2 linked regions of the Halorhodospira halophila genome follow. The protein of the gene in region 2 interacts with the protein of the main gene of each other region in a pairwise test. Links are inferred from orthologs where the notes say so. Each region holds a gene or a part of one and is shown on either strand. Other genes may lie near its edges.

Evidence for each region.
Region 1: the proteins of uvrA (region 2) and uvrB interact in binary tests that used the Escherichia coli proteins (3 or more experiments, as listed by UniProt). The link is inferred for Halorhodospira halophila from one-to-one orthologs.

Annotation. Positions count from the first base shown.
Region 1 is NZ_NHSN01000009.1:65,697-68,958, forward strand. The notes cover bases 74-3,024. They hold uvrB (excinuclease ABC subunit UvrB), read right to left. Parts: upstream 2,589-3,024; coding sequence 558-2,588; downstream 74-557. Other genes in these bases: CCR79_RS03125 (SUF system Fe-S cluster assembly regulator), read right to left, coding at 74-110; CCR79_RS03130 (hypothetical protein), read left to right, coding at 278-544; CCR79_RS03140 (pyridoxal phosphate-dependent aminotransferase), read left to right, coding at 2,794-3,024. Also shown: more of CCR79_RS03125, read right to left, coding at 1-73; more of CCR79_RS03140, read left to right, coding at 3,025-3,262. UniProt on the Escherichia coli protein: The UvrABC repair system catalyzes the recognition and processing of DNA lesions. A damage recognition complex composed of 2 UvrA and 2 UvrB subunits scans DNA for abnormalities.
Region 2 is NZ_NHSN01000029.1:7,652-11,345, reverse strand. Bases 207-3,589 are described here. They hold uvrA (excinuclease ABC subunit UvrA), read right to left. Parts: upstream 3,230-3,589; coding sequence 407-3,229; downstream 207-406. Other genes in these bases: ssb (single-stranded DNA-binding protein), read left to right, coding at 3,458-3,589; CCR79_RS11620 (heavy metal translocating P-type ATPase), read left to right, coding at 207-396. Also shown: more of CCR79_RS11620, read left to right, coding at 1-206; more of ssb, read left to right, coding at 3,590-3,694. UniProt on the Escherichia coli protein: The UvrABC repair system catalyzes the recognition and processing of DNA lesions. UvrA is an ATPase and a DNA-binding protein. A damage recognition complex composed of 2 UvrA and 2 UvrB subunits scans DNA for abnormalities.

The sequences.
Region 1 (3,262 bases), on a different replicon or contig from region 2:
AGGCCGTGGGCGCCCGCCAGCTGCGCGGCGTTGACCCGTTCTCCCGGCCGGCGTGCCATGGCCGAGAGGATGACAACGCCGTAATCGGTCTCGCGGTTGATTCGGAGCATGATCTCTGACTTCGCTCAATCCGTACTCAAAGGGTACATATTCCCGAACCCGAAGGGAAGACTCTTTAGAAGTCTTATAGTTCTAGGCGTGCGCCCCTCCTGGATCCCCGCGGCGGCGCCGATCCATGGCAGGATGGGGGCGACTTGCCCGATCAGGAGAGCAGCTGTTGAATCCCCGGCCGCACAAACCGCGACTGCGCACAACCTACCGGCTGATCATCGAGGAGCGTGACAACGGCTGGGAGGTAGTCTTCTACAACGAACAGGGCGGCGTGCAGCACATCGGCAACTCGCAGACCGAGATCGCGGCGCTGCGCTCGGCCTACTTCATCGCCCGTTACTACCACTACGAGCACGACGTGCTCATGCGCACCCGGCACGGCGACAAACGCCTGGATATCGAGACCCTGATGCAGAACCGCCGTCCGAGCTGAACCGCAGGCCCGCTCAGGAAGCGGCGGCCGTGGCGTCGCCGCCGCCGAGGGCCTGCTCCTCGATACGGCGGATCTCGTCCCGCACCTGCGCGGCCGCCTCGAACTCGAGATCCCTGGCGTGCTCATGCATCCGCTTCTCCAGCTCACGGATCCGCCGTACCGCCTCCGCCGGCGACAGCCCGGCGTACGCGCCGGCCTCTTCGGCCACTCCGGCCGCCCGTTGCGGCGCGCCCGGCGCCGGCACCCCGCCGCGCTCCATGATGTCGGGCACCTCTTTGCGGATGCCCTGCGGGGTGATGCCGTGGGCCTCGTTGTGGGCGATCTGCTTGGCCCGCCGACGCTCGGTCTCGTCGATGGCGCGGCGCATGGAGTCGGTCACCTGATCGGCGTAGAGGATCGCGCGGCCGCTGATGTTGCGAGCCGCCCGGCCGATGGTCTGAATCAGTGAACGGGTCGAGCGCAGGAACCCCTCCTTGTCGGCATCGAGGATCGCCACCAGCGAGACCTCGGGGATATCGAGCCCCTCGCGCAGCAGGTTGATGCCGACCAGGCAGTCGAAATGACCCAGGCGCAGGTCACGGATAATCTCGGTGCGCTCAACGGTGTCCACGTCGGAGTGCAGATAGCGCACGCGGATCCCGTTCTCCTCCAGGTACTCGGTCAGGTCCTCGGCCATGCGCTTGGTCAGCGTGGTGACCAGCACGCGCTCGTCCCGTTCGGCGCGGGCGCGGATCTCGCCATAGACATCATCGACCTGCGCGGTGGCCGGGCGCACCTCCACCTCCGGATCGACCAGCCCGGTGGGGCGAACCACCTGCTCGACCACCTGCCCGGCGTGCTCCTCCTCGAACGGGCCGGGCGTTGCCGAGACGAAGACCGTCTGCGGCGCCAGGCGCCGGAACTCCTCGAACTTCAGCGGCCGATTATCCAGCGCCGAGGGCAGGCGGAAGCCGTAGTCGACCAGCGTCTGCTTGCGCGAACGGTCGCCCTTGTACATGCCGCCGATCTGCGGAACGGTGACGTGGCACTCATCGATGAACAGCACCGCCTCCGGCGGGATGTAATCGAACAGGGTCGGCGGCGGCTCACCGGCCGCCCGCCCGGAGAGGTAGCGCGAGTAGTTCTCGATGCCATTGCAATAGCCGAGCTCGAGCATCATCTCCATGTCGAAGCGGGTCCGCTCCTCGAGCCGCTGCGCCTCCACCAGCTTGTCGGCGGCGCGCAGCTCGCTGAGGCGCTCGCGCAGCTCCTCCTTGATCTGCTCGACGGCCCGGTGCAGCTGCTCCTTCGGGGTCACGTAGTGGGTCTTCGGATAGATGGTCACCCGCGGCACCCGGCGCAGGAGCTCGCCGGTGAGCGGGTCGAACCAGCTGATCTCCTCGATTTCATCGTCGAAGAGCTGCACCCGGACCGCCTCTTCCGGGGACTCGGCCGGGAAGATGTCGATCACCTCGCCGCGGGCGCGGTAGGTCCCGCGGGTGAGTTCGGTGTCGTTGCGGGTGTACTGCAGCTCGGCGAGCCGGCGCAGGATCGCCCGCTGGTCGATGCGCTCGCCGCGGACCAGGTGCAGGAGCATCGACATGTACGCCTGCGGGTCACCGAGGCCGTAGATGGACGATACCGAGGCGACGATGACCGTATCCTGGTGCTCGAGGAGCGCCTTGGTGGCGGACAGGCGCATCTGCTCGATGTGCTCGTTCACCGAGGCATCCTTCTCGATGAAGGTATCCGACGACGGCACGTACGCCTCGGGCTGGTAGTAGTCGTAGTAGGAGACGAAGTACTCGACCCGGTTCTCCGGCAGGAACTCGCGCATCTCGCCATAGAGCTGGGCGGCCAGGGTCTTGTTGGGAGCGAGCAGGATCGCCGGGCGCTGCAGCCGCTCAATGACGTTGGCGATGGTGAACGTCTTGCCGGAACCGGTGACCCCGAGCAGGGTCTGATCCGAGAGCCCCGACTCGATCCCCTCGACGAGCTCCTCGATGGCCTGGGGCTGATCACCCGCCGGCTGAAACCGGGCGTTGAGCTTGAAACGTTCCGTCATCGAACCCCCGCATTCATCTTGGGCGCACCCTGACCCGGCGCCCTGCACACAGCGTCTACCCGCTCGACCAACGACACCACCTGCCGGACCCTGCCCACTGAACCCCGAAGCCTCAACCCCGCCCCACGCGCACTGAACCGTGAACACCCGACCCGAAAACCCTTATCATACGCACCGAGCCCAACTTTCAACGCGGAGCCAGACCATGGACCTTCAGCTTGCCGATCGCGTCCAGCGCATCAAGCCATCGCCGACGCTCGCCGTCACCGCCCGCGCCGCCGAGCTGCGCGCCGCCGGCCACGACGTCATCGGCCTCGGCGCCGGCGAACCGGACTTCGACACCCCCCCGCACATCATCGAGGCCGCCGTCCGGGCCGCCCAACAGGGGCAGACCCGCTACACCGCCGTGGACGGTACTGCCGAGCTCAAGCAGGCGGTCATCGACAAGCTCGAGCGCGACAACCGCCTGAACTACGAGCCCAGCCAGATCCTCGTCTCCAGCGGTGCCAAGCAGTCCCTGTTCAACGCCATGGCGGCGGTGCTCAACGAGGGCGACGAAGTGGTCATCCCAGCGCCCTACTGGGTCTCGTACCCGGACATGGCCCTGGTCTTCGGTGCTCAGCCGGTGTTCGTGGCCGCCGGTGCCGAGAGCCGCTTCAAGATCACCCCCGAGC
Region 2 (3,694 bases):
GTGGCCTTCGTCGGTGACGGCATCAACGACGCGCCGGCCCTGGCGCGGGCGGACGTGGGGGTGGCCGTGGGCACGGGCACCGACGTGGCCATCGAGGCCGGCGACGTGGTGATCATGGCCGGCGATCCGCGCAGCGTGGCGCGCGGTCTGGGACTGGCCCGTCAGACCTTCCGGACCATCCGGCAGAACCTGTTCTGGGCTTTCGTCTACAACGTGACCCTGATGCCGGTGGCCGCGGGGGCGCTGTACCCGTTCTTCGGTGTGCTCCTCTCGCCGATGATGGCCGCCGGGGCGATGAGCCTCTCGAGCCTGCTGGTGGTGACCAACAGTCTGCGGTTGCGCCGGACGGTGCTGCCCGGCGGAGGGCTGGAGCCGGCGCCGGCGCCGGGGCGCTGAGCCGGGCCGCTCAGCCGCCGAGCAGCGGGCCCAGGTAGGCGGCGGTGTGGGATGCCTCTGCGGTGGCGACGGTCTCCGGCGGGCCGGCCGCCAAGACCTGCCCGCCGCCGTCGCCCCCCTCCGGGCCGAGGTCGATGATCCAGTCCGCGCAGCGCATGATGTCCAGATCGTGCTCGACCACCACCACTGTGTTGCCGTGGTCGCAAAGGCGCTGGAGCACCGCCAGCAGCTGCTCCACGTCGGCGAAGTGCAGCCCGGTGGTCGGCTCGTCGAGGATGTAGAGGTTGCGGCCGTGCTCGCGCCGGGAGAGCTCCCGGGCCAGCTTCACGCGCTGCGCCTCGCCGCCGGAGAGGGTCGTCGCGCTCTGCCCCAGGCGCAGGTAGCCCAGGCCCACCTCGCGCAGGGTTTCAAGCTTGCGCCGGATGCCGGGGACCGCCTCGAAGAAGTCGTGGGCCTGGTCCACGGTCATCTCCAAGACCTCGTGGATGGTGTAGCCGCGGTAGCGGATCTCCAGGGTCTCGCGATTGAAGCGGGTGCCGTGGCAACTATCGCAGGCTACGTAGAGATCCGGCAGCAGGTGCATCTCGACGCGCACCACGCCCTCACCCTGGCACGCCTCGCAGCGCCCGCCCTGGACGTTGAACGAGAAGCGCCCCGGCTTGTAGCCACGGGCCCGTGCCTCGGGCGTGGCCGCGAAGAGCTCGCGCACCGGGCCGAAGACCCCGGTGTAGGTCGCCGGATTGGAGCGCGGCGTCCGGCCGATGGGGCTCTGGTCGATATCCACCACCTTCTCGAAGTGCTCAAGCCCTTGGAGGCCGTCGTGCTCCGCAGGGCTGGTCTGGGCGCCGTTGAGATCGCGGGCGGCGCTGCGGTAGAGGGTGTCGTTGATCAGCGTCGACTTGCCGGAACCGGACACCCCGGTTACGCAGGTCAGCAGGCCCACGGGGATTTCGGCGCTCACGTCCTGCAGGTTGTGGCCGCGGGCGCCGGTGATCCGCACCCAGCGTTCGTCCTCCGGCGGTCGCCGGCGCTGCGGCAGCGGGATGCTGCGCCGGCCGCTGAGGAAGGCACCGGTGACCGAATCCGGGTGCTCGGCGACCGCCTGTGGCGGGCCCGCGGCCACGACCGTGCCACCGTGGACGCCCGCTCCGGGCCCCATGTCGATGATGTGATCGGCGGCGCGCATGGCATCCTGCTCGTGCTCGACCACGATGACGCTGTTGCCCAGATCGCGGAGCCGGCGCAGGGTGTCGAGTAGCCTGCCGTGGTCACGGGGGTGGAGCCCGATGGAGGGTTCGTCGAGGACGTAGAGCACTCCCACCAGGCCGGCGCCGATCTGGCTGGCCAAGCGGATGCGCTGGGCCTCCCCGCCGGATAGCGTTTCCGCCGCCCGGTCGAGGGTCAGGTAGCCCAGCCCCACATCCTCCAGGAACCCGAGACGCTGCCGGATCTCCTCGAGGATTGGCCGGGCGATGGCCCCGCGGGCGCCCTCCGGCTCCAGGGCCCGCGCACGCTCGCGGGCAACATGGATCGGCAGCGCCGCGATCTCTGGCAGGTTGTAGCCCTCCACCCGCACGTTCCGGGCGCGCTTGTTGAGCCGTCCGCCGCGGCACTCCGGGCAGGTGCGTTGCGCCATGAAGCGGCCCAGCTCTTCTCGCACCGTGGCGGAGTCGGCCTCGCGGAAGCGTCGCTCCAGGTTGGGGATGACACCTTCGAAGGGGTGGACCCGCTCCGTGTGACCGTTGCGGCCGGGGTAGCGGAAGGTGATCGGCTCGTCCCCCGAGCCGTAGAGGATGCAGTCCCGGGTCGGCTCCGGCAGTTCGGCCCACGGGGTCTCGAGGCTGAATCCGTAGTGCGCGGCCAGCCCCTCCAGGATGGCGAAGTAGTAGAGGTTGCGCCGGTCCCACCCGCGGATCGCTCCTTCGGCGGGCGTGAGCTGGGGGCGGCTGACCACCCGCTCCGGGTCGAAGAAGTGCTGTGTCCCCAGGCCGTCGCAGGTCGGGCAGGCGCCTTCCGGGTTGTTGAACGAGAACATGCGCGGCTCCAGCGGCTCCACCGCGTGGCCGCACTGCGGGCAGGCCGGCTGCGCGGAGAAGGCCAGCGGCTCGCGCTCGGGCGCGTCCATCCAGGCGGCCCGTACGACGCCTTCGCCGATGCGAAGCGCCGTCTCGATGGAGTCGGCCAGCCGCCCGGCCAGGTCGTCGCGCACGCGGAAGCGGTCGATCACCGCCTCGATGTCGTGCTTGCAGTCCCCATCGAGCTGGGGTAACGGGTCGAGCTCGACGACCCGGCCGTCGATCCGCACGCGGATGTAGCCCTGGCTGCGCAGCTGTTCCAGCGTGCGCTGCTGTTCGTCCGGGTGCCAGTCGGCTGCCGGGGCGAGCAGCATCATCTTGGTGCCCGCGGGCTCGGCGAGGATGCGATCGACCATCTCCGAGACGCTGCTCGCCTCCAGCGCCACCTGGTGCTCGGGGCAGTAGGGGGTGCCGGCGCGGGCGAAGAGCAGGCGCAGGTAGTCGTGGATCTCGGTGACGGTGCCCACCGTGGAACGGGGGTTGTGGGACGCCGACTTCTGCTCCACGGAGATCGCCGGGGAGAGACCCTCGATGTGGTCCACGTCGGGCTTGTCCATCATCGACAGGAACTGCCGCGCATAGGCCGAGAGGGACTCGACGTAGCGCCGTTGCCCTTCGGCGTACAGGGTGTCGAAGGCCAGCGACGACTTCCCGGAACCCGAGGGCCCGGTGATCACCACCAGGCGGTTGCGCGGGATGTCGATATCCAGGTTATCGAGGTTGTGGGTGCGGGCGCCGCGGATGCGGATATGGTCCATGCTGCTCTCGACGCGGGATAGCGGGCGAACCCTCTACGGTATCGCGCCGCCGGCATCCTGTCAGGTTGCCGGTGCCAAGGGGGTCGGTTTCGCCGCGCCGGCAAAACCTTTACATTGAGGCCACCTGCGGGGTGACGCACAGGGAGGGTGTGCACCCTGCTCGCCCGACCGCCCAGCGGTTCTCGATCCCACTGTTCAGTAAAGCATTTTTTTTGGAGGAGCACGGCCATGGCCAGCAGAGGTGTCAACAAGGTCATCTTGATCGGCAACCTGGGGAGGGACCCCGAGGTTCGATATACCGCGTCGGGTAGCGCGGTGGCCAATCTCGCCCTGGCAACCTCGGATACCTGGCGCGACCGTCAGACCGGTGAGCAGCAGGAGCGCACCGAGTGGCATCGCGTGGTCATGTTCAACCGGCTTGGCGAGATCGCCGGCGAGTATCTGCGCAAGGGCAGCAAGGTCTAT